Regions from separate parts of the Ensifer sp. GW821-FHT05G01 genome, predicted to be linked through region 3. Evidence: predicted binding sites of a transcription regulator. Region 3 holds the regulator's gene; each other region holds the start of a gene.

Region 1 (10,111 bases), on a different contig from region 3:
GCGTGCTGCCGTCGGGGTCATCCTCAATCCGCCGGATTTCGAGATCGAGTTCGACGTGGATGGCCATCATGAAAGCCGCCACGTCTCGGCGGTGTCCGTGTCGAACAATCCGTTCGGGCGCGATACGCTGATGTATGCGGACGATGTGACGGCCGGCCACCTCGGTTTCTACACTGCGCCGCCGCTCAGCCCGCCCGGCGTTGCCAAGCTGGCGCTCGACGTGCTGCGCGGCAAGTTCCGCGACAATCCCGTGATTACGGAAATGAGCGGCCATGCGCTGGACCTGCATTTCCCCAAGGTCGATCGGAAGATCAACTGCGTGATCGATGGCGAACTTCTGCCGATGGGGCGGGACGTCGCCCTAAGGATCCATCCGGGCGAACTGAAATTGCTCGTCGGTGCCGATAGGCCTGGTTCTTAACCCCGGGGCGGTCCGTGACCCCGGGGCCAATCGATCGCTCCGGGGCTCGGCCACGCGCCTGAGGCAGCCGATGCTGTCGTCGTGGTCGTCCTTGCCGTATGGCGCAGGAGCAATTGGCTGGCGCCAACTTCCATTTGCCATGCATCGCATCCGCCGTCGCGGACACGGTGCGACTGTGGAGAGAGCCGGAAGGGTCGTTACCGATTATTGGAACGACGTCTCGTAAAAGCTTCTGAGCTTGCGGGAATGCAGCTTTTCGGGCGGCATCGAAGCCAGCTTCTGCAGAGCCAGAATACCGATCTTCAGATGCTGGCTGACCTGCGTCCGATAGAAGGTCGTGGCCATTCCCGGAAGCTTGAGCTCGCCGTGCAGCGGTTTGTCGGAAACGCAAAGCAGGGTGCCGTAGGGTACCCGGAAGCGGAAGCCGTTGGCAGCGATCGTCGCCGATTCCATGTCGAGCGCGATGGCGCGCGCCTGAGACAGGCGCTTGACCGGTCCGCGCTGGTCGCGCAGTTCCCAGTTGCGATTGTCGATGGTGGCGACGGTGCCGGTGCGCATGATCTGCTTGAGATCATAGTCGCGGTAGCCGGTGACTTCGGCGACGGCGTCCTGCAGCGCCACCTGAACCTCGGCAAGTGCCGGCAGTGGGATCCAGACCGGCAGGTCGTCGTCCAGCACATGGTCTTCGCGCATATAGGCATGGGCAAGCACATAATCGCCGAGGCGCTGGCTGTTCCTGAGACCGGCGCAATGCCCGAGCATCAGCCAGACGTGCGGGCGCAGCACGGCGATATGGTCCGTGATCGTCTTGGCGTTGGACGGGCCGACGCCGATATTGACCATTGTGATGCCGCCATGGCCCTTCTTCTTCAGATGGTAGGCGGGCATCTGCGGCAGGCGGGCGAGCGTATAATCCGTTTCGGGCTTGTCGGCGCCGGCGGGCGTGATGATGTTGCCGGGTTCGACGAAGGCAGTGTAGCCATTGCCGCCTTCCGCCATCTGCTGGCGTGCCCAGGCGCAGAACTCGTCGATATAGAACTGGTAGTTTGTGAACAGCACGAAGTTCTGGAAATGCGTTGCACTCGTCGCCGTATAGTGGCTGAGGCGGGCCAGAGAATAGTCGATGCGCTGGGCTGTAAACGGTGCCAGCGGCGAGGGTTCGCCCGGGCCCGGTTCATAGGAGCCGTTGGCGATCTCGTCATCAGTCGTCGTCAGGTCCGGCGCGTCGAACAGGTCGCGCAGCGGAATATCAATGGAATCGCCGGCCGATGCTTCGACGTGCGCGCCTTCCCCAAACGCAAAATGCAGCGGGATCGGGGTCGAGGATTCCGACACGGTGACGCCGAGGCCGTGATTGCGCATCAGGTGCCCCAACTGTTCCTTCAGATAGTGCCGGAACAGTTTCGGTCGCGTGATCGTCGTGGTGTAAACGCCCGGTGCGCTGACATATCCGTATGACAGGCGGGAATCGACATGGCCGAAGCTGCTGGTTTCGATGCTGACCTGCGGGTAGCAGGCGCGATAGCGCGTCATCGGAACGCCGTTCTTGCCCAGCCCCTCGAAAGCCTCTGTGAGGAACCGGGTATTGCGATCGTAAAGTGCCTCCAGGCAATCGACCGCGGCCGTCGGATCTTCGAAGAACTGTGGCTCGAACGGGTCGGGTGTGGAGACGGAAAGGACGGAGTGTGAAGAGATTCGCTTGTTCATGTCGCATTATAGGCTGCGGCTTCTGACAAGCAAACGACAAGATGCGGCATGCACAACCGCACCGATCAGAACAACTTTAGCGCGGTCCGGCGAGAATGATGGTGCTGCCGACGAGGGCGACGGTCATTCCGGTCAGATCCCAGCGATCGGGCTTGATGCCTTCGGCGAGCCACAGCCATAGAAGCGACGCGGCGATATAGACCCCGCCATAGGCTGCATAGGCGCGGCCGGCCGCCTCGCTGTCGATCAAGGTCAGCAGCCAAGCAAACAGCGCCAGCGACGCCACGCCCGGGATCAGCCACCAGATCGGCCTGTCGAGTTTCAGCCAGGCCCAAAAGGCGAAGCATCCGGCAATCTCGGCGAGGGCGGCAAGCGAATAGACGGCATAGGCTGGCATAGATGGCGGATCCTTTCACGCGTGAAAGGACAGGAAGGCGTTTGGCGATGCAAGAGAGGAAGGCAAAATAAAAGGCGCCGGTGGCGCCTTCGGTCAGCTCATGGATTGGCGCTGCAGCGTCACGAAGAGAACGAGGCCGGCGCCCTGCTTGCCGATGCCGAGGCCGTTGGCCTTGCTATAGGCGAGCGCCCCAACCGGCGCCATCAGCAGGCTGGCAAGTGCAAGAACACGCAGCGAGAGAAAGGCGGAGGTGGAAAGGGCGGCCAGCATGTCGGTCTCTCCGTTAGAGCTTGGCTTGGCAGTATTGCGCCGTATGCGCGGTGCAATCGGTCAGCGAGCCGAGATAGGTGTTGGTGCGGCGACGTTCGGTGTCTGCACTGACTGCGGCGGCAAGGGTCATCGCGAAAACAACCATCAGAAGGCTGATAATGGTGAGGCGCCGAGCAAGAATGTCCATGGTTCTGTCCGTTGGTCTGGAGGCGGTTCAAATCGATTGAGTGGGTTTTCGCACAACCAAACTGAACTCTTGCTGATATCGCCGTTCATCTGGCGTTCATCTTGCGATTGATGTCGCCGTCATTCTCGCGGGTAGGGCGCGGCAAACTCGGTAATGAGGCAGTGGGTGGCGTTGGGTTGACGGCTCGATGGGCCCGTCCTTGCAAAAACAAAACCCGCCGAAAATCTCGGCGGGCTTGTCGATGATCGGAGGGCATCCGAGGGGCACCCATTTTAGAAGGATCGTTCCTGGAGAATCCCGCTCTTCAATAGATTCACCGAAGGCCGATCGGGTACTCTGGAATTCAAGTACCGGAGCGTGCTTTGTGCGCCCTTCTGAAGGCCCGGCGGTCTAGAGGCGCGACCAGGTCTGCGTTTTGCAGAGAACTTTGAGCACGCATCCCTTCATCTTTAGCGAGTTGCCGTCGACCGCACCGGAACCGCTATAGGTCTTGTCGGTTTCCGGATCGGTGATTTCCCCGGAATAGTTGCCGCCCGTGCCGGTCAGGTTGCCGATCCGCTTGCCGACGAATTTGCCGGTCTTCAACGTGACGCAGTAGGCGCCGCCGCAAGGGGCGATTTCGGCCGTCGCGCCGGTTGCGGTCTTCCAGTTGCCGACGATCGGTTCGGCGGCAGCAGCCGTTCCGGCAACGCCGACAGCGAGAGCCGCTGTCATGATCAAGGTACGTATCATTCATTCCTCCAGATAGAAGTCGCCGGCGCGGTCCGCTTCGCCGGCATCTCTGCAGATATCCTCGTTTGAAAGGCAGTCTCCTCACCGCCGCGGGCAAGATAGCTTACGCGTACGTAAAGGTAAACTGGCTTGAACGCACCCGTTTATGCTTTTTCTTTGCCGGTTTCCGGCGGAGAAAAATCGAGGAAACACAGCATCTGCGGGTTGGGTCCTTTTTTCGTGGTTACCATTTGGTTGAAATCGGCGGTTGAATATTTCGTAAATTTTTATGCGAATGCGCTGAATTTCCGGCCTTTCGATGTTTAACAAAAACTCAAGTTTACCAAGTGTTTGAACTTTGTTTGTCTCAAATTAATCATGCATTTTAAGCGCGTATTGAAGGCCGTGCCGCATAGTAAGACCCATAAGACGAGCGGAGAAATTCACTCCGCCGAATGACCGAAGATGACGCTGCAAAAGACGGCGCGGTTCGGAAAGGCCCGCAAAGAGGCACGGTCGAACAGGGACCAAAAACAAATGCTGATCTGGAGCATGGTCCGCCTCTAAAGGGCGGGCCGCTTCGGAAAACCAACCAGGCAAAACAGGGACAAGACAATGGCACGCTTTGATATGCAGGTTGCTTCGAATACCGCGATGGGTGGTGAAAACCAGGCGGACGTCTTCTGCGAGATGGGGCTGGCCTATGCCACCGGTCGCGGTCGTCCGGTCGATCTGGTGGCCGCCCACAAATGGCTGAATATCGCCGCGATCAAGGGCTGCGACCGCGCCGTCGATCTGCGCGCTGACCTTTCGATGACCATGAGCAAGGCCGATCTGGCCGCCGCTCTTCGCGCTGCCCGCGAATGGATGACGGTTCACTGAGAAACAGGCGGGGCTCGCGCTCCCGTCCAGCGGCGCCCGCGAGCGGGCAGGCGCCGGATATATGACCTACTGGCCGCCAGCCAGTTTCGCCATAACGTTGGGCAAGGCTGCTTCCAGCAAATCCATCTCCGCTTGCGGGCCGGTGCTGACGCGAATGCAGCGGTTGAGCGGAGCGACGCCGGGCATGCGGATGAAGATGCCGTGGTCGCTCATCAGCGTATCGACGATCGCGCGCGCATAGACCGCGTCGCGCCCACAATCGATCGCAACGAAATTGGTGGCCGACACGAGCGGCGACAAGCCGTTGTGTCCAGCGATCTCAGCGATGCGTTCGCGCGAACCCGCAATCCGCGCCGTGACCGTTGCCAGATAATCCTGATCCGCGAGTGCCGCGACTGCTGCTGCGACGCCGATCCTGTTCATCCCGAAATGATTGCGGATCTTGTCGAACGCCTGGGCGGTCCCGGGCGTGGTGATGATGTAACCGACCCGCGAGCCCGCAAGCCCATAGGCTTTCGAGAAAGTCCGGGTTCTCACGACATTGGGCATGTCGATGAACGCGTCGGTCGCCGGCAGGGCTTCCGCCGGCGCCGTCTCGCAATAGGCCTCATCCAGAATGAACAGCGTGGTTTCCGGCAACGCCTTGGCGAATTCGACGATACGCTCGGCCCCCCACCAGCTTCCCATCGGGTTATCAGGGTTGGCGAAGTAGACGAGCGGGGCGTTCTCCTTTTTGACCGCAGCAAGCAAGCCGTCTAGATCCTCGCGATCGCCGACATAGGGCACCGTCACCAGCCGTCCACCATGCCCGACGACGTGGTAGTTGAACGTCGGATAGGCGCCGAACGAGGTGACGACCGGCATGCCGGGTTCGATCACAAGCCGCACGATCTGGCCTAGCAAGCCGTCGATGCCTTCGCCGATCGCAATGTTGGCGGCCGAGACACCAAGTCGAGTGGCCAGCGCCTGCTTCAGATCATGGTTTTCCGGGTCCGCATATTTCCACGTTCCGGTCGCCGCCTCCCGCATCGCCTGCACGACGCTTTCGGCAGGCCCGAAGCCGCTTTCGTTTGCACCGATGCGGGCCGCGATGGCGCGTCCGCGCTGGCGCTCGATGGCCTCGGGTCCGACAAACGGAATGGTGGAGGGCAGGGATTGGATGAGTGGCGTGAAACGAGTAAAGGCGGACATGCTGGATATAGGGCCCCGTTCGAACAAAGTTCGCGGAACTTACTGCATAATTCCCTAAATCGGAATCGATTTGAGGGCAAAACGATGCCACGATTCAAAGTGTTGCAGCAACGTTTGCCCGCCTAAGCGGACACGCAGCCCTGCAACGCATGCTTTGGTGATGCGGAACAGCCTTGATGAGAAAATAGCGACGCGGATTGTAGCGCTTCGACGGGCGAGAGCCAGCAGGGCAAGACCTAGCGGCGCTTGGGTGCTTTGGCGTTCTGGCCGGTAAAGAATTCCTGCCGGATGATCTCGCGCAGCAGGGTCTGTTCGATCGGCTTGATGAATTGCACGCCGATGCGCTCGCCGTTGCGATAGACCTCGGCGCAGCCGATGCGAAGCGACGTGCCGATGATGTGGAGATAATAATGCTGTGGTAGGCCGATCGTGGTCTGCACGGCAAAGCTCGCGCCGCCACGCGAGATGTCGATCATCCGACAGGTGCGGACCGACACGCTGCCAAGCCCCGGCTGTACCGTCGTCAGGGTGGCGGCATGGCCGATGGAAAAGCGTTCGTATCGACGCTCGTAGAACGGCGAGGGCACGCAGGAATACATCGTCTGCTGCATCTGTCATTCTCCGCCTGCGCCGGATCGCGAAATGCGATCATTCGGCCTTCGATCGTGGGCAATTCATTTGTCCACGCTTAATCCTCGCGTGAATGCCGAGGTAAGTCGAGTGCAGTTTCGGTGCAGAAGTTTGCAATCCCCTGAAGGAGATCGATAAAAATGTAACGTCGGTCGTTTTCCTTGAGGCGAAGGCGGCGGGGCTCAAAAACCACCGCTTGAAAATTGCATGCGGATCAGCCGGCTGACGAAGTCCGGGGCGAGCAGCATGTTGAAGCGCACGCCAAGCTCAGCACCGCTACGATGGACCTGAGAGCAGCCGATCTCTTCCTTGAACCCGTCGATCTGGAGGAAGAAGTGTTTCGGCACCATCAGCGCGGCATTGAAGTCGAGCATGGCGCCCGCGATCGAAATGTGACGCAGCAGGCATTGATATTTGGTCTTTGCCTTGAGGTGCTGGCCGATGATCAGGATTCGGCAGGGACGCTCAATGAAGTAATGTTGATACGTGGTTGCCAGCTGCCCTGGCTTCGCTTCCGCGACATGCATTTTCATCGACATGGCAAGCTCCGATAACGCATAGCCTTTCCTTGGCGCAGGAGATGCATCGCGCCCGCCCGGAATCACCCGGCGCAAGAGATGCGGCGTCTGAGTTAAGGTTTCCGACTTGCTTCGACCTTGCGGCGCAGGCCGGAGGACGAGGCTCAAAAAATATGGCGAACGGGGACATTGAAAGCCTCTGGCTCATACGTAATAGTTTCATCAGGGCATGACTGTGGGGCGGTGGCATCGTTCCGAAATGCCGGCAATGGGGTTGTGCGCCTCCTGTCTCCTGCTCCCGAAGAGCCAGGATGTGAGGGAGCGCCGGAGGGAAGAGCATGATTACGGGGCAACTCCCGCGGTGGCGTTCATTCGTCATTCTTTTCGTGGCCGTGCTGGCCTTTGCGCCGACGGATGTCCTGGCCGCAAAACGCGTCGCCCTGTTGATTGGCAACGAGAAGTATGAGGCGACCTCGCAACTCAACAACCCCGCCAATGACGTCGAGCTGATGAAGGCCTCATTCGAGGAGGCCGGTTTCGATTCCGTCACCACGGTCCACGATGTCGGGCGCCAGGCTATGGTCAAGGCGCTGCGGGATTTCGAAGACCTGGCAACGGGCGCCGATGTGGCGATTGTCTACTATTCCGGCCACGGCATGGAAATGAACGGCCAGAATTTTCTTCTGCCGACCGACGTAAAATTGCAGACGGACAAGGATATCGAGGACGAGGCGGTCGGGCTCGATCGGGTTCAGCGTTCGCTTGAGGGCGCGACCAAGCTCAAGCTGGTGATTCTTGACGCCTGTCGCAACAATCCGTTCGAGCAGAGCATGACGCGCTCGATCTCGACGCGGGCAGTTTCGCGAGGTCTCGCGCGGGTTGAACCGGAATCGGCCGACCTGCTGGTCGCCTTTGCGTCCAAGGCCGGCACAGTGGCCCTTGACGGCGAGGGGAAGAACAGCCCCTTTGCCACGGCGCTTGCCAAGTATCTCACAGAGCCGGGCGTCGATGTGCGGATCGCCTTGGGCAAGGTGCGCGACGAGGTGGTTTCTGTCACCAACCGCGGCCAGGAGCCCTTTGTCTATGGATCGCTCGGTGGCGCGCAAATCTTCCTGAACATAAAGGAAGTCAACATCAGCATCACCAACAACGGCGAGCAGCTCTCGCCGAACAGCCAGTCGGCCGCTGCCGCCGACTGGCAGAATATCCGCGATCTCGCCGACAAGGACCTGATCGCCGCCTTCCTCGCCAAGCATGGATCCGATCCGGTCTACAAGATGCTGGCGGAGAAGAAGCTGAAGCTTTTGAGCGAGGCCGAGCAGACATCGAGCGTGACACCTGACGAAATCGCCTGGGATGCCCTGAAGCAATCGACCGATGCCGCAGCCCTCACGCGATTCCTCGAGCGTTATCCCGACAGCAAGCATAAGGCGGAGGCGGAGCAGCAGATCGCGGCCCTCGAGCCGCAAAAGGGCCTCAACATCTCGCAGACCGGCAAGGACACGCAGGCCTCGCGCGACTGCTATCTGCTGGCAGGCGAACCGCAGTCCATGCCCGGTTTCGTCGGTGTGAATTTCCTGAAGCTTGATTCGGCGCGCGCACTGACCGCCTGTGCCCAGGCGGTCAACGAGAACCCCGACGACATGATGCTCGTCAACATGCTAGGACGAGCGCAGGACGCCGGGCGCGATTACATTGAGGCGCGCCGCAATTACCAAAAGGCCGCCGACGGCGGAAATATGTATGCGTTGACCAACCTGGCCTGGTTCTCCGTCTACGGCACCGACGGGGCCGTCGATGTCGATCAGGGCAAGCGAATGTTCGAGCAGGCGGCAAAGGCCGGCAATGCCTATGGCCAGGCATCGCTCGGCTGGCTTTATCGCGAGGGTTATGGCGGCATTGCCCAGGACTACGAGGAAGCGGCGAGGTGGTATCAACTGGCCGCCGACCAGGGCTACGCCAATGCCATGGCGACCGTCGCGTGGTTCTATAGAGAGGGGCTTGGCCTGTCGAAGGATCTGGCGCAATCGCTCGCCTGGTACAAGAAGGCAGCCGAAGGCGGCGACGTCAACGCGATGTCGTCACTCGGTTGGGCCTATCAGAACGGGCTTGGCACCGAGCAGAACTATGTGGAAGCCAAGACCTGGTATGAAAAAGCGGCCAATGTCGGTGACTCCTATTCGATGGCGTTGCTTGGCTGGTTCTACGATGTCGGCACCGGCGTCGCCCAGGACTATGCCCAGGCGCGCATATGGTACGAAATGGCAGCGAATGCCGGCAGTGCCTACGCGATGGGAAATCTGAGCCGTCTTTATGACTATGGGCTCGGCACCAAGGCGGATGCGAGGGAGGCTGTGCGCTGGGCGGCGGCCAGCGTCGAGGGTGGTGACCCGGCCAAGCTTCAGGAATTGAAGTCCCAGCCGAGCAATTTCACGCCTGCCTTCCGCAAGGAAATGCAGGCGCTGTTGAAAGACCGCGGCCTTTACAGCGGTCCCGTCGATGGGGACTTTGGAGCGGCGACGCTCGATGCGATCGACAGGCTCTCCCGGAAGTCATGAATTGATCCCCGGCAGCAAGCTCTTGATCAGGGCGCCACTGGCATTCTCCGAGCAGGGGAGGCATCGCAGGCCATGAGGTGCCTCTTCAGGGCCGTGACGGGGGTCCGTTCTTCGGGTGCCCACATGAAAATTCGCTCATTTCCCAGAAACCGACAAAAAAATCTTGCATTGCCCGCGGTCTGACACTAGTCAGGCGCTAACGGAGAGGTGGCCGAGTGGTCGAAGGCGCTCCCCTGCTAAGGGAGTATACCCGGAAGGGTATCGAGGGTTCGAATCCCTTCTTCTCCGCCATTATTCTTTTGGGCCACAGGCGATCCCAATTTCATCCGATTTTTCAAAGATTTGAAGCAGTCCCTAATGAAGGGGTCTGTTGTTGCTGTGACTCAGTCGAGTAACCCAGACATGTCTTGGGACACATTCGGCTAGGATTCGAGAAGACGATAAAGGCTGTCGGCCAGATGTCCGCCCTTTCGGGGCAGCCCGTCGAGATCGCGTACATTGAAGCGCCCCCCAGTCACGCACGATCTGCAGGATCACACTGCCCAATCGGGCGGCATCTGAGCGCCCGCCGCCGTCATGGATCGAGGCAAGCGCCATGAGCCGACGAGCTTGGCTCGCATCCGTTGTCTGTCGGGCCGA
Region 2 (10,111 bases), on a different contig from region 3:
GGGATACCGCCTCGGCGAGACTTTCGGCCATATCGTAGAATCCTGTGAGTTGCGGCGTCTTTACAGGCTCGGCCCTCATTATGCAATTGACCGGTGCTGCGAGCGCCCGGCTTATGGATCAATGACCATGCACACGCCCCAGACAAAACCCGCCCTGACCCTCATTCGCCTGCCGCATGCCGAGGCGTTGGACCTGCCGACCTATGAGACCGAGGGTGCTGCCGGCATGGATTTGCGCGCCGCAGTTAGCGCAAACGAGCCGATGACACTTGCACCGGGACAGCGAGCGCTGGTTCCGACCGGCTTCATCTTCGAGATCCCGGCCGGCTATGAAGCGCAGATCCGACCGCGCTCGGGCCTCGCCTTCAAGAACGGCATCACTTGCCTCAACACGCCGGGCACGATCGACAGCGATTATCGCGGCGAAGTGAAGGTGCTGCTCGTCAATCTCGGTGACGCGGATTTCGTCATCGAGCGCGGCATGCGCATCGCGCAGATGGTGATTGCGCCGGTGACCCAGGTGAGCGTGCGCGAGGCCGACAGCGCCAGCGAGACGACACGCGGCGCCGGTGGCTTCGGCTCGACCGGCGTCTGAAGCACTTCCAGGAAAAGCGCGAAGCGGTTTTCCGTCCGCAATTGCATGATCTGAAAACCCCAATCAGATAAGCGGCGGCAAGCGCCGCTTCACCGGCGTCGACTTGACGATCGACGTGTTGGTCTGCGCCTTCTCGGCGATGCGATCAAGCAGCGTGTCCAGCTCCGCCATATCCCGCACGAACAGCTTGGCGATGAAACAGTCGTCGCCGGTGACCTTGTCGCATTCGACGACCTGCGGCGTCTCCTGGATCAGTTTCTCGACGATATGCAGCATGCCCGGCATCGGCCGGACGCGGATGATCGCCTGCAGGGGATAGCCGAGCTTCACAGGGTTGAGGGCGATGGTGAAACCGTCGAGCACGCCGCGCTCCTCCAGCTTGCGCAGGCGCTCGGCGGCACTGGGCGAGGACAGGCCCGCCTCCTGCGCCAGCTCCTTCAGCGACACGCGCGCATTTGCGGCCAGGATATCCAGAATGCGGCGATCGAGTTCATCCAGCATCGGCAAACCTCATAAGCCAAAACATCGAAACCGTCTTCGATGTTTAGGTAAAATAACTTAAATGCCTGCGATCTTCCATATAAACTGCTGATGATGCCGATTAATCTTGAGCCATCAATCGAGGAGTGATCGCCATGGGCGCAGACATCAAAAGAGGCAGTGCCGAAATGACGGCGGCGATGCTGATATCGGGCACGATCGGCTGGTTCGTGCTGATGTCAGGTCAGCCGGTGACCAGCGTCGTCTTCTGGCGTTGCGTTTTCGGCGCGGTGACGCTGGTGGCGATCGCGGCCATGCTCGGCCTCCTCGACCGGCGCCATTTCACCCGGCGGGTCGTGCTGCTGTCGATTGCCGGCGGCATCGCCATCGTCGTCAACTGGCTGTTGCTGTTTGCCGCCTATTCGCATGCGTCGATCTCGATCGCGACGATGGTCTACAACACCCAGCCGTTCATGCTTCTCGGGCTCGGCGCCCTGTTCCTCGGCGAAAAGATCACCGCGACCAAGGTCTTCTGGCTGTCGATCTCCTTTGCCGGCATGCTGGCGATCATCTCGGCCAAGCCCGGCGGCGGCTTTGCGCCGGAGGATTACCTTGTTGGCATCGCACTTTCGATCGGTGCTGCCTTCTTCTACGCGATCGCGGCCTTGCTCACCAAGCTGCTCAAGGGAACGCCGCCGCACCTGATAGCCCTGATCCAGGTGGTGACCGGCACGCTGATGCTGGCACCGATGGCCCTTGCCGCCCCCACCCCTTCCGGTACCGAGCAATGGTCGATCCTGATTGCCGTCGGCGTCATCCATACCGGCATCATGTACGTGCTGCTCTATGGCGCCATTCAGAGGTTGCCGACGCACATGACCGGGGCCTTGTCCTTCATCTACCCGATCGCTGCCATCGTCGTCGATCGTCTCGCCTTCGGGCATGCGCTGCAGCCGATCCAGATCCTCGGATCGATCGCCATCCTGCTGGCTGCTGCCGGCATGAATCTTGGCTGGAAACTTCGGCTCGCCTCCCCTATCAAGCGCAGACGCGAAGGGAGAACCGCATGATCACCTGCTATCTGAAATACGTTATCGACCCCTACAAGCTGGCCGAGTTCGAGCACTACGCTAAACTCTGGATACCGCTCGTCAACCGGCTGGGTGGCACCCACCACGGCTACTTCATGCCGCACGAGGGCGCCAACAACATCGCGCTGGCGCTCTTCACCTTCCCCAGCCTCGCCGAATACGAGATTTATCGCGAGAAGATGGCCAGGGATCCGGAATGCCTGGAGGCTTTCGCCTACGGCGAAAAGACACGCTGCATCGTCAGCTACGAACGCAGCTTCATGCGGCCGATGTTCGAATAAGGGAGACCCTGGCCGAGGCCCGTCAGCGGCGCGCCTCGGCGGCCATGCTGACGGCGAAGCCGAACAGAGCCGTGCCCATCGCCCAGCGCTGTACCACCATGAACAGCGGGCGACCGGCCAGGAAGGCGGCGATCGAGCTTGCGGCAAGCGCGATCATCGCATTGACCGTGACGCTAGTGGCAATCTGGATCGAGCCGAAGATCATCGACTGCGCGAGCACGTTGCCCGCTTCGGGGCGGATGAACTGCGGCAGAAGCGAGAGATAGAGGACGGCGACTTTCGGGTTAAGAAGGCTCGTCAAAAACCCCATCAGGAACAGCTTGCGCGGGCCGTCCTTCGGCAGGTTCTTGACCTGGAACGGCGAGCGCCCGCCGGGCCGTACTGCCTGCCAGGCGAGATAGACGAGATAGGCGGCACCGGCCAGCCGCAGGGCGTCATAGGCGAAAGGCACGGCTAGGAGCAGCGCGGTGATGCCGAGGGCCGCGGAGATCATGTAGACGACAAAGCCGAGCGCGACGCCGCCAAGCGAGATCAGGCCCGCGGCCGGCCCCTGGCTGATCGAGCGAGAGATCAGGTAGATCATGTTCGGCCCTGGTGTCAGCACCATGCCGAGGGCAATAAGGGCAAAGCCGATGAGGTTCTGGAGCTCGGGCATGAGGGCGCCTTCATTGAGTGTCTGCCAAAGCTCTACGCATCCGCACAGCCCGGACAATGCCGGACTTGTCACCCGATCAATTTTGTCGCGAAATTGCCGCCCGCCCGCCAATCCCGATTTCCATTTTCGACGCTCTGCGTTAAAAAGCGGCGTCGCCACCCATGAGGAACGATCATGACGCTTGCAGCCCTGCTTGCCTATAGTGGCGCTCTGTTCATCGCGGCCATCATTCCCGGCCCCGGCGTGACCGCGCTCGTCGCACGGGCGCTCGGCTCCGGCTTTCGCGAGACCTTCTTCATGGGACTCGGCCTGATCGTCGGCGACATGGTTTACCTGACCGCCGTGGTGCTCGGCCTGGCGCTGATCGCGCAGACCTTCACCACCGCCTTCCTGATCGTCAAGTTCGCCGGCGTTCTCTACCTCGGCTACATCGCCTGGAAGCTCTGGACATCAGGCCTGTTGCCACAGGACATCAAGGCGAAGACGTCGAAGAGCATGTCGATATCGTTCCTTTCCGGTCTGCTCGTCACGCTCGGCAATCCGAAGACCATGCTGTTTTATGTGGCGCTGGTTCCGACGCTGATCGACATCGCCGTGATCGGACCGCGCGAATACGGGCTGTTGCTGATCGCGACCTTCCTTGTGCTGCTGACCGTGCTTCTGCCCTATATCCTGCTTGCTGCCCGGGCGCGCACGTTGCTCAAGCAGCCCAAAGCGTTGCAGGCGCTGAACCGGGTTGCGGCAGGCGTGCTTGCCGGCACTGCGGCCTATATCGCCACCCGCGCTGCCTGAAAAAACATTCCCTTGAAAGCACTTACGCCGGTGTTTTTTCCTTCGGCGGATCGCCCCGTCGCGGTTACCGTTCTGGAATAGAACGAGCATTGTCCCTATTGTCACAACCAAACAGATCGAACCCAAGGGAGAAACTCAATGTCTGACACGCGCAAGCCCGGCCGCGGCCGCGTCTATTCCTCGATCACGGAAACGATCGGCGACACTCCCATCGTGCGGCTCGACAAGCTTGCCAAGGAAAAGGGCGTGAAAGCCAACCTTCTCGCCAAGCTCGAATTCTTCAACCCGATCGCTTCGGTCAAGGACCGCATCGGCGTCGCCATGATCGAGAGCCTGGAAGCGCAGGGCAAGATCGTACCCGGTCGCACCACGCTGGTGGAGCCGACCTCGGGCAATACCGGTATCGCGCTTGCCTTCGTCGCCGCCGCCAAGGGCTACAAGCTGATCCTGACCATGCCGGAAACCATGTCGGTCGAGCGCCGCAAGATGCTGGCGCTGCTTGGCGCCGAACTCGTGCTGACCGAGGGCGCCAAGGGCATGAAGGGGGCGATTGCCAAGGCGCAGGAACTGGTCGAGACGCTGCCGGATGCCATCATCCCGCAGCAGTTCGAAAACCCGGCCAACCCGGAAATCCACCGCAAGACGACGGCTGAGGAAATCTGGAACGACACCGACGGCGCAGTCGACATTTTCGTCTCCGGCATCGGCACCGGCGGCACCATCACCGGCGCCGGCCAGGTGTTGAAGGCGCGCAAGCCGTCGATCAAGGTGATTGCCGTCGAGCCCGAGGAATCGCCTGTGCTTTCGGGCGGCAACCCCGGCCCGCACAAGATCCAGGGCATCGGCGCCGGCTTTGCGCCCGCGATCCTCGACACCGGCATCTATGACGAAGTCGTCACCGTCAACAGCGGCGAAGCCGTCGAGATCGCGCGGCTCGTCGCCAGGCTCGAAGGCGTGCCAGTCGGCATCTCCTCGGGTGCTGCGCTCACCGCGGCCATCGAGATCGGCCAACGCGAGGAAAACGCCGGCAAAAACATCGTCGTCATCATTCCGTCCTTTGCGGAACGGTATCTTTCGACAGTGCTTTTCGACGGTCTGGGCGCGTAAGCGTTTTGCTATAGGTGATGCACGAAAGGGCGCTGTGGCGCCCTTTTTGTTGCTCGGCGATGCTTTTCAGGCGGCGGCATGAAAGCAAGGACGCCGACTGCCGCACCTGCGGTAACACACACCGCACCCGACGATAGCTTTACGCCGCCGCCTGCAGACGCTCGCCGGCGATGCGGTAGGAAATCGCCTCGGCAAGATGAACGCGACCGACCGTCGCCGCCCCGTCGAGATCCGCAAGCGTGCGCGCGACCTTCAGCACGCGATGATAACCGCGCGCGGAAAACTTCAGCTTCTCGGCCGCGTCCCGCAGCAATTGCAGCCCCGAAGCATCGGGCTCGGCAATGCGCTCGATCATCGCCGTCGAGCAACGGGCGTTGCTTGTGGATTCGCGACTGCCGAGCGCGGCGAAGCGATCGAGCTGCAGCTCGCGGGCGCGGGCCACACGTCGCGCCACGCCCGAACTCGCCTCTGCCGCCATCGGCCGGATCAGGTCGGCGGCACTGACGGCCGGCACGTCGATGCGAAGATCGATCCGGTCCATCAGCGGGCCGGAGATGCGCGCCTGGTAATCGCTCATGCAGCGCGGTCCGCGGGCGCAGCTGCGGCCGGGTTCACCCGCCATGCCGCACCGGCATGGGTTCATCGCCGCCACCAGCTGGATTGCGGCGGGATAGCTGACCCGGTGGTTGGCACGGGCAATGATGCATTCGGCCGTTTCCAGCGGCTGACGCAACGCGTCGAGAACCTGCGGCGTGAACTCCGGAAACTCGTCAAGAAACAGCACGCCGTTGTGGGCGAGCGACGCCTCGCCGGGTTTGGCGCGCAAGCCGCCACCGATCATGGCCGCCATGGTGGCGGAATGATGCGGGGTGCGGAACGGCCGCCGGTCGGACAGCTTGCCGCCCGGAAGTTGCCCGGCGATCGAGTGGATCATCGAGACTTCGAGCAGTTCGGCCGGCGTCAACGGCGGCAGGATCGACGGCAGGCGCGAAGCCAGCATCGATTTGCCCGAGCCCGGTGGGCCGATCATCAAGAGATTGTGGTTGCCGGCTGCCGCCACTTCGAGCGCGCGCTTGGCACTCTCCTGCCCCTTGATATCGGCAAGATCGGGCAGATCCGCGGCACCGGCGCGGATGGCCGGTTCGGGCCGGGAAAGCACCTGCGTTCCCCGGAAATGATTGGCGACGGCGATCAGGCTGCGGGGTGCCAGAATATCGATGTCGGCGCCGGCCCAGGCCGCCTCCGGTCCGCTTTCGGCCGGGCAGATCAATCCCTTGCCGAGCGCATTGGCCCCGATTGCCGCCGGCAGCGCGCCGGCGACAGAGGCGACCGTGCCGTCGAGATTAAGCTCGCCGATCACCACATAGCCGGCAAGCGCATCGCCGGGGATGGCGCCGAGTGCCGCCATCAGGCCAAGCGCGATCGCCAGATCGAAGTGGCTGCCTTCCTTCGGCAAGTCCGCGGGCGCGAGATTGACGGTGACTTTCTTTGCCGGCAGCGCCAGACCAGATGCATGAAGGGCCGCCTGCACCCGCTCGCGGCTTTCGGCGACAGCCTTGTCTGGCAGACCGACGATCTGCATGCCGACCCGTCCGGGCGCGACCATCACCTGAACGTCGACCGGCACGCCTTCTATTCCCTGGAATGCAATCGTACTGACACGCGCAACCATGACCGCCTCTTTCAACGGGACGGCCCGCCGTGCCGCCGCAACCCTTTTGGTTGCAGCGGAAAATCTTGCACGGAACACGTACAAAAACAAGAACAATAATAGAACATTGCATTCACCGAACGTCACCCGCTTCGGGTGGCGGGGTACGACCGGAAGGCCGAATGAATGGTCGAGGCACCGCGTGCGATCCCTCAGGTCCGCTTAGAGCACGGTGCTGTTTCGTCCATGTCGCTATCACAAACCGCGCTGTTGCGCGCCAAGCGTCAGGCGCGCTTGCGCTCGATCGCATCCCAAAGCAGGCTGGAAACATCGGCGCCGCCGAACTTCTTGACTTCGCGGATGCCGGTCGGCGACGTCACGTTGATCTCGGTCATGTAGTCGCCGATGACGTCGATACCGACGAAGAGGAAGCCGCGCTCCTTCAGCGCCGGGGCGATGCGGGCGCAGATTTCTTTTTCGCGCGCCGTCAATTCGGTCGGCTCGGGCCGGCCACCGGCGTGCATGTTGGAGCGGGCGTCGTGTTCAGCCGGCACGCGGTTGATCGCTCCCACCGGCTCGCCGTCGACGAGCAGGATGCGCTTGTCGCCCTTGCGCACCGCCGGCAGATACTCCTGCGCGATGAAGGGTTCGCGGAACATCTGGCCGAACATTTCGAGCAGCGACGACATGTTGCGATCGTCACGCGCCGAGTGGAACACGCCGGCGCCGCCATTGCCGTAGAGCGGTTTCAGGATGATGTCGCCCATCTCCTCGCGGAAACGCGCGATCTCGGCCGCGTCGCGGGTGATCAACGTCTTCGGCATCAGATCGGCGAATTCGGTGACGAAGATCTTTTCCGGCGAATTGCGCACCCAGGCCGGGTCGTTGACGACAAGCGTCTTCGGATGCAGGCGCTCGAGCAGGTGGGTCGAGGTGATGTAGGCCATGTCGAAGGGCGGATCCTGCCGCAGCATGATCACGTCCATTGTCGAAAGGTCGAGCCGCTCGGGCTCGCCGAGCGTGAAGTGGTCGCCCTTGACGTCGCGAAGCGTCATCTGCTGCGCCGTCGCGAAAACCTTGCCGTCGCGCAGCGACAGCTTCTCGGGGGTATAGTGGAAGAGCCGGTAGCCGCGGGCCTGTGCCTCAAGGCTCATCGCGAAGGTGGAATCGCCCGCGATATTGATGCCCGAAACATGGTCCATCTGGACCCCGACATTGACGATTTTCGCCATATTCCCGTCCCCGCTGGATCACGATGACACCGGATCAACTCGTCCAGGATCGTGATCGAATCTAATACGTTAGAGCGGGGGCGTGCAGAAGGTCGCACACCCGTTTCATCGCCCGCTCCAAAAGAGCCCGCAACATGTAGAATGCGGACCCGCCTTAGGCAAGGCTACTCGAAGCCCTCGACGACGCAGGTGATGAGATCATGATCGGACAGCGGGCGGCCGTTTGCGTCGAGCGAGGAAATGACGCGGCTTTCGCCGATCTTCATGCCCCGTGACAGAAACCAGTCGAGCTTCATCGCCCGCTCCGGCCAGCGTGTGATCAGGCTGGGGCGGGTGGTCATCTGATCGATCGGTCCGCCATGGCGGGTAAAGCCGCGCGCCGCACTCATGGCAAACAGCCCTTCGGCCTCGAAATCGCCGCCGGCATGGTTGCCAGTGTTGAGATCGCCGCCGATCAGGACCGGCATGTCGGGGAAGGCTTCATCGAGCGCATCGATGAGTTCCTTGACCTGCCGCTCGCGGTACGGCGCCGTGGTGGCGCTTTCGAGATGGGTGGAGACGGCAACGAAGGGGCCGGCTTCGGTCTCGATCACCGCACCGATGGCAAAACGTTCGCCGACACGCGGCTGGTCGCCGCCATCCATGAACCAGAGCCGCTCGCCCCAGAGACGGAGCATGAACAGTCGGGCGAGCGGCACCGCGGCCATCAGTGCGTTGCCGTGAAAGCCTTTTGCGTTAAAATCGTCCTTGCAGAATTCCAGCTCCGTATCGGAGCCGAGGCCAAGCTCGATGAATTCGACACCATAGGCGTACTGCATCCGAAGCGTGGCGGCGACTTCTGCCGTCGGGTGGCGCTGGCCGGTACGGGCCATGCCGTTGTCCATTTCCGAAAGCAGAACGACCGGCGCAGCGGTTGCCGCCAGATGGGCCGCACTCTCAGGCGCGAACAGGCAGCGTTCCAGGTTCCAGGCAGCAACGGTGAACGGGAAGGACAGCGGTTCACGCGACGATGGTTCGCCGCCGATTTCGATGCTGCTCATCTCGGGCAACGTCGCCAGCACGGCGTCGTGGGCCGCGATCGAGCGCTCGATCGCCGTGAAACCGGCGCGGGTTTCCTGCGACGGCACGGACAGAATGCTGACAGTCTCGTCGATCACAGTGCCGGCTCCAGGCTGAGGGGACGTGCGCTTTCGCCCATATTGGCGAAGGACGCGCCGCGCTCCAGTCGCTTGCCATTGTCGGGCGAAAAGAAATGCAGGCGGTCTGTCGCGATGGTCACGGCGAGATCGCCGGGGAGCGGGATTTCGGGAGAAAGCGCCACCGTCAGCGCCTGATCCTCGAGGGTGCCGTGGACGAGGCGTTGTGCGCCCAGCTCCTCGACATAGTCGACCTGGAACAGCATCGCGTCCTCGCCGACGCCGGCAAGCCTCAGATCCTCGGCGCGCAGGCCGACTGTTACAGGTCCTTCGACCGGAGCATGATCGCCAAGCTCGATCCGGTAGGCGCCGATATGCAGGCTTGCGCCTTTGATATTGCCCTTGATCAGGTTCATGGCCGGCGAGCCGATGAAGCTCGCGACGAAGGTCGAGGCCGGGCGATGATAGACATCGAGCGGACGGCCGATCTGCTCGATCCGGCCCCCGTTCAGCACCACGAGCCGGTCGGCAAGCGTCATCGCCTCCAGCTGGTCGTGGGTGACGTAGAGCGACGTGGTGCCGAGGCGCTTCTGCAGCCGCTTGATCTCGCCGCGCATGGAGACACGCAGCTTCGCATCGAGATTGGACAGGGGTTCATCGAAGAGGAAGGCTGCCGGCTTGCGCACGATGGCGCGGCCCATGGCCACGCGCTGGCGCTGACCGCCGGAAAGCGCGCGCGGCTTGCGGTCGAGATAGGGCTCGATCTCCAGCATGCGCGCGGCTTCCGCGACGCGGGCGTCGATCTCGGCCTTCGGCGTCTTGCGGTTCTTCAGGCCGTAGGCAAGGTTCTGGTATACGGTCATATGCGGATAGAGCGCATAATTCTGGAAGACCATGGCGATATCGCGCTCGGCCGGGTCGACCTCGTTGATGACGCGCGAACCGATCTTGACCGTGCCCCTGGAAATGCCTTCAAGCCCCGCGACCATGCGCAGGAGCGTGGACTTGCCGCAGCCGGACGGGCCGACCAGAACGATGAATTCGCCGTCCTCGATATCGATCGAGACGGATTTCACCGCCTCGACGTTGCC
Region 3 (10,111 bases):
AGGCACCGCTTCAGTTGAGAAAAATAGGTCGACCAGAATTTTTCCCCGACTGCCTCGAACATCTCGATCGACACGATCCGGTCGTATCGTCCGGTTTCCTCCCGATAGTCCTGGAACTTCAGCTCGACCCGATCGGCAATTCCGGCCTTGTGCATGCGCTCGCGGGCAAAGGCGAGCTGTTCGCGGCTGATGGTCAGGCCGGTGACCTTGCAGCCGATCTCGGTTGCGGCAAATTCTGCAAAACCGCCCCAGCCGCACCCGATCTCGAGCACGTGGTCGCCCGGGCGCAGATTGGTGGCTTCGGCCAAGGCTCGGTATTTGGCGACCTGAGCGGCCTGCAGATCGTTTGCGCCACCGGCGTAAAGCGCCGACGAATAGGTCATGCTCGGGTCGAGCCATTCACGGTAGAAGGCGTTGCCGAGGTCGTAATGGGCGGAGATGTTGCGCTCGGCACCCGTCTTGGTGTTGGCATTGCGCCAATGGAGGAACTTTTCGACCAGCCGCATCAGGCCGCGCGCGCGATTCGGGAAGCGGTTGCCGATATCGGCATTCACAAGGAATAGCTCGAGAAAGGCGCCGACATCTGGGCTGTCCCAGTCACCGTCGATATAGCTTTCCGCAGCGCCGATCGTGCCGCCGGTAATGGCCCGGTGCGGGAGGTTCCAATTGTGCAGGGTCACAGTGGCGCATGGCCCCGCCACCTTTCCCTTGACCACCAGTCGGCGGCCATTGGGCAGAGCGAGTGCCAGTGCGCCCGCCTCAAGGTGAACGAGGCCGCGAAGGACCATCTGGGCCTTGAGCGGAAAGTCCTTCAGCACCCGTGAGAGATTGTCATTCGAAAGCAGCTCGGCGTTGTCGAAATCGGCAAAGCAGGCTTCAGTATCATGCATAAACCACCCTCCGGCAATCGTTGCATCCGTAACGTGAGCCTAGCGACAATCCTGTCAGAGGCCAACCACGGATTTGTACCGGTGGTGGTGCAGTTGTAGCGATTTTTAACTGGCGTTTCTGATTTCCTGAAACGCGGCCAGCGCGCGGTCGCGCGCAAAGGCATGATCGATGACAGGGGCAGGGTAGGTCACCCCCAGCGTAATGCCGGCAGCAGCAAGTGCGGGTTGGGGCGCCGAGAACGGGCGATGAATGTAGCGTGCGTCGAGATCGGCCAGTTCGGGAACGAAGCGCTTCACATAGTCCCCGTTCGGATCGAATTTCTCCCCCTGAAGCACGGGATTGAAGATACGGAAGAATGGCGAAGCGTCGGCGCCGGAGCCGGCCACCCACTGCCAGCTGGCGGCGTTCGAAGCTGGGTCAGCATCCACCAGCGTGTCCCGAAACCACGCCTCTCCGCGGCGCCAGTCGATCAGCAGGTCCTTGATCAGGAAGGAGGCGGCGATCATCCTGACGCGATTGTGCATATAGCCGTGGCGCCAGAGTTGCCGCATGCCGGCGTCGACGATCGGGTAGCCTGTGTGGCCCATTGTCCAGCGCTCGAAGTGGTCGTCGTTGTCGAGCCAGCGAAAACCGTCAAAGCGACGATCGAGATTCCGACGCCCCAGGTCGGGATTGTGAAACAGGAGATTGTAGGAAAATTCGCGCCACGCGAGTTCCTTGCGGAATGTGACGATATCGTCGACCGGAGTCTCCGTCAGGCCGCGCGTGGCGTGCCAGATCTGCGTCGGCGAGATCTCGCCGAAGGCAAGGTGCGGCGAGAGCAGGGATGTGCCCGCATCGGCCGGGACATCTCTGGCGGTCTTGTAGCCGTCGAGCGTGTCTTCGATGAATGTCTGCAAGCGGTCCGCCGCCCCGACCTCACCCGGTGTCCAGATTTCGGTGAAGCGCGATGCCCAGTTCGGTTGCGTCGGCAGCAGGTTCCACCGATCAGGGTCTTCGGACGCAGGCCAGCGCTCAGGCGCGACAAGTCTTTCGGGCGGATCGATCGGTGCCGGCGGCTCGCCGCTTGCTTCGAGCGCGCGCCAGAATGGCGTAAACACGCGATAGGGGCCACCGGTCTTGTTGAACAGGCGGGTTGGTTCGTGAAGCAACTGGCCGGCAAAGCTGTTGACGGTAAAGCCGCGATCCACGAGCGCCTTCTTCAACGGCGCATCCGTCGCCGTTCCGTTCGGATCATAGCGCCGATTCCAGAAGATGGTGGCGCTGCCGGCTTCTCGCGAAACATCGGCGATGACATCGAGCGGATCGCCGGAGCGAAAAACAAGATCCGATCCGATCTGTTGCAGCGATTCCCGAAACGCCGACAGTGAGTACTGCAGCCACCATCGCTGCGCATCGCCGAGCGGCCCGTTGCCGCTGTCGGCCGGCTCACGAATGTAGAGAGGAATCACCGCTGCGCCATCGGCCGCAGCGGCTGCAAGCGCATGGTGGTCGCCAAGCCTGAGGTCTTTGCGAAACCAGACTAGAATGGGCGACGACGATTTCACGCGCATGACATCCCGGGGTGAGGGTAAGGTGGTTTACTCGCCACCATAGCCGCAAAATGAAAAAGAGCCACTCCGGCGCCTGTGGTCCGAAAAGTAGCCAAAATGTAACCAAAGAAGCGAGGTGGGAGGGCGAACGGCAAAGGGCGGTGCACCCATATGTCTGGAGAAGCCTCTGATATCCCTAAATGAAAAGGGCCGTTCCTTTCGGAACGACCCTTTAGAAACTGGCTCCCCGGGCCGGATTCGAACCGGCGACCTGTCGATTAACAGTCGAATGCTCTACCGCTGAGCTACCAGGGATCATCTGCAGTTTTTTCTGCAGAAGTTCTGCGCGGTTTGTGTCCTGCAGAAGTGAGGCTGCTAATACAAATGCTTTTCCGATTTGCCAAGCGGTTTTTTCAAAAAAAGTGAGAAGATTTGTTGCGAGCCTGTGGAGAAGTCCCCAATTGTGGGAAACGCAGGCGGATAGGGAATGATGAATAAAAACAGAAAACAGACGCATTTCGGCATCGACCCCCACACCCGGCAGATCATTCTGGGCAAGTGGCGCCTGGCGCTTCCGGAATCACCGTTGCTGCGCATGCTCGTCGGCGGCTTGCTGATTTTCGGTGGCTTTCTCGGCTTCCTGCCGGTGCTCGGCTTCTGGATGGTGCCGCTGGGGTTGCTCATCCTCTCACATGACATTCCCGCGGTTCGCCGTCGCCGTCGCCGGTTCGCCGTCTGGTGGGCACGCCGCCGCGGCCGTGCGGGCTCTTCAAGGGAGTCGTGAGCCTTCGAGGCTACCGCTGAAAGTTCGAGCCAGTGCAAAAATCCTGCATGACCGATTCCTAGGGCTTTGGCGGCAGGTGAGATATCTGGTCGACTGATTCTGAAAATCTTCCGCCAGCAATGTCTGCCTCTGTCCGAACTGGGCGCGGTATCCGGTTGCGGCGAGCGGGGCAGGCGAGGTCGCGCATGCCGCCGATGAATCCCAGGCCCATTGCTGGTGAACCTCCGCAATCAAGTGGCCGCTGAAAACCATTCGGCAACGGATCGCCAGCATAATGCCGGCCGGATCAAGGATGAGGCGGAATGGGTAAAGCCACAACAAGCCGTGGGCGTCGCCGCGCCAGCCGGACAAAGAAGCAGGGCGGCATGCTGCCGTGGTATCTCGCCGCTGTGCTGACGGTCGGTGGCGTGGTTGCCTACGATCACCGCGGAGAGTTGCGCGACCTGCCGGCCATTTCGGATATGTTCGCATCGGCCCCCAAGGCCACATCGACATCCAGGGTTGAGGATCGGCCGAAGGTGGCAGTGCGTGCGGCCGTACCGCCCGCTGCAAACAGGACGAAGGCCGTCGATGGTCCAATCCCCGCGGTCAACGTCGGATTGGCCGCGCCAACCCCGGTCGAACGGCCTGTGGTGCAGCCGGCCGCGCTCCAGCCTCAGGCGAATCAGTTTTATTTCTGCGGTATCCGCAACGACAACTGCGTCATCGACGGCGCGACCTTCCGTTATCACGGCGAACTAGTCCGAGTCGCCGATATCGACGCGCCGAGAACCAAGCAGGCAGCTTGCGATGGCGAACGCGCGCGTGGCTTCTACGCCAAGCAGAGATTGCGCGAACTGTTGAACGCCGGAGATTTCAGGCTGATCGAGGCGATCGGCAGGGATGACGACAAGGCCAGCGAGAAGCTGCGCGTCGTGATGCGTGACGGCCGTTCGCTCGGAAGCATTCTCGTCTCGGAAGGGCTTGTGCGGCCATGGAAGGGACGATCGACGCCTTGGTGCTAGGTGGATGGAAAAATCCGCGGATGTAACTACGTGGGGCGGCACTAGACCTCAAACCGCGGCGACCTGACAGGCAAAACGCGTCACGCGAGGGCGCGCCGTCGACGCCCGGCAGCCAAGACTGTCGCTTCATCTTGTCGATAAACGCCGTTGAGGCGGCATTTCCCCCGATGTGAGCGTCGCGCACCCTTTTGAGGTCCGCCCTTGATCACGAGTGTCCGCCCGGTTGAACTGCCGATCGTCCGCCGTGTTGCTCCGCTAGGGGGATGTCGGCGGGGTCTTCCCGTTGGTCCTGAAGGCGACGACAGCGCAGGGGCATGCAGCATCCATCCACAGAACGGAATGGAAACGCTCGTTCAAAATGAAAAAAGGATCGCATTCAGAATGAACCCTCTTGCACTCTTTCTATATTCATTCTAAACGCTCGCCACGACTTGATAATCTCAGTCGGTGAGGCCTCGTGGCGGAGTGGTGACGCAGAGGACTGCAAATCCTTGTACCCCGGTTCAATTCCGGGCGAGGCCTCCAAAATTCCACATAACGAATTGATTTCGCGACGAAATTCATCGTCACGGGATGCCAGGATTTCCACATTGGCATGGCGATTCCTTGCCGTTTTCCCCTTCTGTATCTTCCTCCACAGCCAACTGAAGATCACCGATTCCGTCGCATTTGATCCGGGCCACGCTCTTCCGTGCCGGGCCTCCACGGCCTTTGACCACGAAAGCACTTAAGCCAGCAACACTTGATGATCGTCGTCTATGCAGTAGGGGGCGTGGTTACGTCTCGTTTTGGTAGGGCTCGGTCAGTGTCGCTTCATGCAGAGACTGGCTGAACGGAAAACCTATAAGCGCCGCACTGGCCATGCGATCGGCGACTATACATTCACAATAGAAGCCGGGAGTTCCGAGCCTCTCGCAGTATGCCCGCGGGCTGTCGAGCAGATGGACCCCGCTATCAGAGCCGCGAATTAGGATTGCGGTGGAGCCGTTCTTGTTTGCGCCCATTGGCGGAATCACGGCAAGTCCCGGCTCTGCCCACCATAATACGGGGGCTAAGAGAAGGATTATGAGCGTGGCCCAGCGCGCTAAAGTAATCACGGTTGCTCCAGGTCGTTGCTCGCCTGGGTTTAATCATTCGGAGTAACGGCATCAATGTGTACGCGCGGAAGTAGTTAATTTCGCATACTTCAAGTCGGCGTAGAGCATCTCGCCGGCCTCATAAGCTGGAGTGTGTCGCAACCCACGCTTTCTTGGGCGTTGGGAGAATGTCAACGTACCGAAGCCTCGGCACTGATTTCTCGGCTTCGCCAACCGTCGCCTGTCAGGGCGGACGGCAACAGTGGTGCCGCGACGGTGTCGTTATCATCTAGCGCATACTTGCCGCATGGTTCCGCTGCTGCCTTGAACGCGTCAGTCATTCCGCCGGAATGAATTTCAGTGTTCCCGCGAGCCTTGGTCCGCTCAAATCCTTGGTGTCCAGTGGGTGATTGATGCCGTCGTTGACGGGCAGTTCTACGAAATCGAATGGGCTGACGCCCTGGAGGCATGCGGCGTTGACGCCGTAGAAGTCCGGGTTCGCGCGCGGTTTGTGGAACGTATAGATCCCGCATTTCGAGCAGAAGTAATGTTCTGCGGCCTTTGTATTGAACTGGTATTTGGTGAGAGCCTCGCCTCCGGAAAGAACCGTGATCCCGTCCTTGGCAGCGGAGACGGCAACCGCACCCTTCAGCTGACAATAGGAGCAGGTGCAGCGGCGAGCGGTATGAAGACCGTTTTTCAGTTTTACATTGAAACGAACCGTTCCGCAGTGGCAGGCTCCGTCGAGGTCCTGAACGTCGAGATTCATGCAACCATCCATCTGATTTTGAAGCACATTTGCACGTCTTCAATATGGGGCGGATTGCGCATGCTCAAGCGTATTCGTACGCTGAGGCATTCTTGAGGATGATCTTGCCATCCGGGTGGCTCTGCGCGTCGGCCACCTCGGCCAGGCGTGTTGCGCGTCGCAATGTCTGTGAAGCCCGCGAGCTTCCACACCACATGCCGCCGTCCCATCGGCGCGACGGTCGACGACTTGCGGTGGAGGCTATCTGCGAAGAGAAAGCGCTTGATTGAGCATCGGGCGCCCACTCCACGCTGAGGGTGGGCCCAATGCATGGCTTGGGCAATCATGGCGCGGGGCTCTATGGTCTCAAATTGCCGGTGCAGCAAATTTCAGCCGTTGCTAGCCTAGCCCCACCTGAGCAACCAGTAATCTGGAGGTGGTGACAACGCGACGCGCTGCCGCCGATCAGAAATCAGCCGCTCGTTGCCGCATTGGGAAAATGCGCGGCCTGCTCAATTCTCCTGAACGGAAACGCCGCCCTCGCCAATCTTGATCTCGACACCGGCAGGTTTCGTTTCCTCACGATAAGCATAGACGCCGAGCCCGATGACGGCGACAGCGAGCACGGCGATGACGAGATAGAGGCTATTACGGTTCATTCAGCAGTTCCTCACTTGGTTACGCGAATGGGTAACTAGGCTGCCATCGTCGAAAGGCAACGGTGCGATCGTCGGGTGCGTTGGGCTCAAGGGATCCATGGCTCTGAGGAAGATCAGATTCGGTTTCCGTGCGTAGGCAGCGTATCCCTTTTCCCTAGCACCCTTTGTGCCTGACGCGCTGACCCGCGCCCTCGGTGGGCGAGTGACAATCGCTGCAAGTGCGATGCATGATTGAGCCGCCGACTCATTCTAATTTGCTCCTCATGCCGCGACGTCACTCATCTGTGGGCTATCGCCTTTGCAGGCATGCCCGGCTTCGCGGGCTGCCAAGATTCGGGGCACACCTGGCGCAGCAGTGGCGATGTCAGCCTGTTCCTTATTCTCCGCCGATGTCAGTTATTCTTCATGGGTGATCCGACGCGCGCGCGTGCGCTTCACGCGTTTGCGCCGCGAATAGGCATGCGCGGATCTGGCTTGCCGGCGACCTGCCCCGAAATGGTGATTCTGCCCGTATTGTCAGTGCAAAGATTATTGTCTCTAGACGACATCAGGAATGAATATTCCAGCGATGCGACCCGTATAGGTAGCGTCAAACAAAACCGACAATGGAGGAAATGACATAAAATGAAATGTAAGATCGCCCTGACTGCTCTTGCCATTTTTGCCGCAACGACGGCCACCGCAAGCGCTGAGGATCTCGTCTTTCAGCTGAAGAACAAGACGAAAGCCGTTCTGACGAACTTCTATACCTCGCCGGTTGGCGTCGATCAGTGGGAAGACGATGTCTTCGGGCGGCAGGTGCTTAATCCGGGCGAGAGCATGGAAATTACCATCGCCGACGGACGCGATGTCTGCAAATACGACATGCGCTTCGAATTCGAGGAAGGCTCCGGTCTCGACACGACCGAAGACATGCAGGACCTCTGTGAGTTGGGCGAGTACTCCATTCACGAATGAAAATTGTCGAGCGCGTAAAACGCTCAACCTGACCACATCCGTCTCGCTACCTCTTGGGTGGCGAGACGTTCAAGCACAAGAAGGCCTGTCCAGCAGAAAGACAGCCATCATCATCTGGCTTAGTGATAGCGACGGATCAAGCCAACGAGCTTGCCCTGTATCTTGACGCGGTCCGGGCCGAAGATGCGCGTCTCGTAGGCCGGATTGGCCGCCTCGAGTGCAATCGATGCGCCTTTGCGCCGGAAGCGCTTCAACGTCGCTTCCTCGTCATCGACAAGTGCGACGATGATGTCGCCGGGGTTTGCCGTCGTGGCATTGCGGATGATCACCGTGTCGCCGTCGAAGATGCCGGCCTCGATCATCGAATCACCCTTCACTTCAAGGGCGTAGTGCTCGCCGCTGCCGATCATATCGAGCGGCACGGTAATATCGTGTGTGTTGTTCTGTATTGCCGAGATCGGTACGCCGGCGGCAATGCGGCCCATGACCGGAACCGAGACGGAGCTGTTGTCTGCCGCCGGCGGCGCTTTCGCGGCAACCGGGGCGGGGGCGGGAGGTTTGCCGAGACTTCCTTCGATGACGCTTGGTGAAAACCCGCGACGCGGCTGAGCGCTTCCCGCGTAAGCTTCCGGCAGCTTGATGACCTCAAGCGCCCGGGCGCGGTTGGGAAGGCGTCGAATGAAACCGCGTTCCTCTAGCGCCGTAATCAGCCGGTGAATGCCCGACTTCGATGCCAGGTCGAGTGCATCCTTCATCTCGTCGAAGGATGGCGGTACACCGGACTCCTTCATGCGTTCGTGGATGAAAAGAAGCAATTCCTGTTGCTTGCGGGTCAGCATGGCAAGTCGCTCCAGAGGCGTGAAACAAATCAAGAACAGACACTATCTGTTCCATATGTGTTCCGCAAGTGCCTAAAATTCCGTGAATGTTGTATCAATCGTGCGCCTATCCGCTGCCTCGATGCTGGGTATGCCATGCGGAGCTGCCATGCCTCGCGCTTTTCACCGAATGAGGATGCAATGAAAACGCTGATTCGGATCCTGTCGACGATCGTTATCGCAGCGACCGCCGTCCTCGGGTTTCGCTGGTATCAATATGTCGACAACAGGCAGAGCCCGTTCGATGAAGTCGGCATCGCATTGAATGCGATGATGCCGGGGCCGGTCCGCCAGTGGGGTTGTGACCGGTTAAAGTTCACCTTTGGCAAAGGATTGCCACCACGAGGGTGTGCCACGAGCGATGGTAAAGAATGGAAGTAGCGCCGAGATAAGCGGTTGGGACAGCGGGCATGTCGAGGAGAGGGCGTTTCAAGCCGGCTGCGTTGCCGAACAGGCGTCCTCGAACTCCTTCACGGTCTCGGCAGAGTTGTCCTCCGGCAGCACGGCATCTGCCGCGTCGGTCGCCACCGGCGTGTCGCCTTGGTAGACGAATGACTGGATATAATAGGCGATCGAGCCTTTCCAGACATTCCGACCGTCGATCTGCTGGCAGGGGATGGCCGATTCGAAGTCCGTTTGCAGGTCGTCGACCGTGGCCGCGCTAAGGGCGATGTGGGGCGATGCGAAAATCGAGGCGATAAGCAAGGCTGCAAGCACGATGGACGTCCGCTAGGTCAGAAGTGGTGCCGATAGATTGGTTAACGATGTGAACCGTGCTTTCGTTCCGGAGTCCAGCAAGCAGGCCGCGTACCCATGCCGTGTTCAACAGTTCTTTGCGAAAGGCGACGATCGCTCTTCAAGCTGTGGCAGCGAAGACACGAAGATTGTTTGGAAGAGCGAGTGTTTCGGGGCGTTTGTTGCTTCTCCGGTATCGGCCCCGAGCGGCATGGCTGGCGGCAGATCGGCCTTGGGGGTCGCGACGGGAGACGACTGGCAAGCGCCGCCGGCAGTGTTTCCTGTGTCTGCGGGAAGGTTCACGCGCCGGTCGGGTGTGCTGCGGAGCCGGCATCATTGCTGGTTTGTTGTCGCGGGACCAGTCGCCCTTGATGTGCGGAGACGTGCACATCCGGTCCGACTGGCCACTGATAAAACCTAAAGGCGTATTTGATTTTCGAGGTTGGAGCGGCTGCCTTACTTTTTGTCTTTCTTGCCCAAAGAGAAGCTGCTGCCTGCAAGCTTCACCTGGGAGCCTTCTGGCGTAACGGCGGCTTTGACGGTCTTGTCCTTCTTGGGCTTTCTAACCTCGCGGTTGCTTCGCACTTGACCTTTTGCCATGTTCGTCTCCTTGGAAAGGCGTGCCGGGGAGCCCATGTGGGCGCCGAATGACCGGCGGACTAGCGTGCATTGATACGGCCGGAAGTCAATGACGGCGCTCGGTGTGCATTGGTTCGGGCGGGCGCCATGGCCTGAAATGAGGTCAATGTTCCGCTGGCGTGATTATAACACCGACTCTGTTATTTGCCGCGCCCCTGAGAGGCTGTCGTGGGCCCAATCACGGCGGCGACCTCGGTGATCTTGTTGG

What was found. The regulator LexA, encoded in region 3, represses DNA repair genes until DNA is damaged. The targets are predictions, from matches to a motif close to TGTTCNNNNTGTGTTCNG.
Region 1: a site for LexA is predicted at 4,042-4,059, ahead of AC07UR_RS05605 (sel1 repeat family protein). Genes of this name have one in related genera too.
Region 2: a site for LexA is predicted at 6,762-6,779, ahead of AC07UR_RS01355 (YifB family Mg chelatase-like AAA ATPase). Genes of this name have one in related genera too.

What each region holds. Positions count from the first base shown of each region.
Region 1 covers NZ_JBWKSC010000001.1:1,147,637-1,157,747, forward strand. Annotated here, with positions in the region: gene AC07UR_RS05575 (diacylglycerol/lipid kinase family protein) at 1-421, shown strand, start outside; gene AC07UR_RS05580 (AMP nucleosidase) at 626-2,128, opposite strand; gene AC07UR_RS05585 (YnfA family protein) at 2,205-2,525, opposite strand; gene AC07UR_RS05590 (hypothetical protein) at 2,619-2,795, opposite strand; gene AC07UR_RS05595 (hypothetical protein) at 2,809-2,982, opposite strand; gene AC07UR_RS05600 (DUF2147 domain-containing protein) at 3,373-3,714, opposite strand; gene AC07UR_RS05605 (sel1 repeat family protein) at 4,309-4,575, shown strand; gene AC07UR_RS05610 (pyridoxal phosphate-dependent aminotransferase) at 4,642-5,766, opposite strand; gene AC07UR_RS05615 (PilZ domain-containing protein) at 6,003-6,377, opposite strand; gene AC07UR_RS05620 (hypothetical protein) at 6,579-6,935, opposite strand; gene AC07UR_RS05625 (caspase family protein) at 7,253-9,472, shown strand; tRNA gene AC07UR_RS05630 (tRNA-Ser) at 9,674-9,763, shown strand.
Region 2 covers NZ_JBWKSC010000001.1:264,578-274,688, reverse strand. Annotated here, with positions in the region: gene AC07UR_RS01395 (peptide chain release factor 3) at 1-31, opposite strand, end outside; gene dut (dUTP diphosphatase) at 128-595, shown strand; gene AC07UR_RS01385 (Lrp/AsnC family transcriptional regulator) at 659-1,096, opposite strand; gene AC07UR_RS01380 (DMT family transporter) at 1,231-2,145, shown strand; gene AC07UR_RS01375 (NIPSNAP family protein) at 2,142-2,447, shown strand; gene AC07UR_RS01370 (LysE family translocator) at 2,470-3,102, opposite strand; gene AC07UR_RS01365 (LysE family translocator) at 3,277-3,894, shown strand; gene cysK (cysteine synthase A) at 4,033-5,001, shown strand; gene AC07UR_RS01355 (YifB family Mg chelatase-like AAA ATPase) at 5,141-6,673, opposite strand; gene gshB (glutathione synthase) at 6,937-7,884, opposite strand; gene AC07UR_RS01345 (endonuclease/exonuclease/phosphatase family protein) at 8,049-9,041, opposite strand; gene AC07UR_RS01340 (sn-glycerol-3-phosphate import ATP-binding protein UgpC) at 9,038-10,111, opposite strand, start outside.
Region 3 covers NZ_JBWKSC010000008.1:294,706-304,816, forward strand. Annotated here, with positions in the region: gene AC07UR_RS21000 (SAM-dependent methyltransferase) at 1-890, opposite strand, end outside; gene AC07UR_RS21005 (cryptochrome/photolyase family protein) at 996-2,444, opposite strand; tRNA gene AC07UR_RS21010 (tRNA-Asn) at 2,664-2,738, opposite strand; gene AC07UR_RS21015 (hypothetical protein) at 2,911-3,207, shown strand; gene AC07UR_RS21020 (thermonuclease family protein) at 3,510-4,211, shown strand; tRNA gene AC07UR_RS21025 (tRNA-Cys) at 4,663-4,736, shown strand; gene AC07UR_RS21030 (GFA family protein) at 5,625-6,056, opposite strand; gene AC07UR_RS21035 (hypothetical protein) at 6,548-6,694, opposite strand; gene AC07UR_RS21040 (hypothetical protein) at 7,319-7,651, shown strand; gene lexA (transcriptional repressor LexA) at 7,771-8,490, opposite strand; gene AC07UR_RS21050 (hypothetical protein) at 8,671-8,910, shown strand; gene AC07UR_RS21055 (hypothetical protein) at 8,959-9,246, opposite strand; gene AC07UR_RS21060 (hypothetical protein) at 9,721-9,864, opposite strand; gene AC07UR_RS21065 (DUF4242 domain-containing protein) at 10,044-10,111, opposite strand, start outside.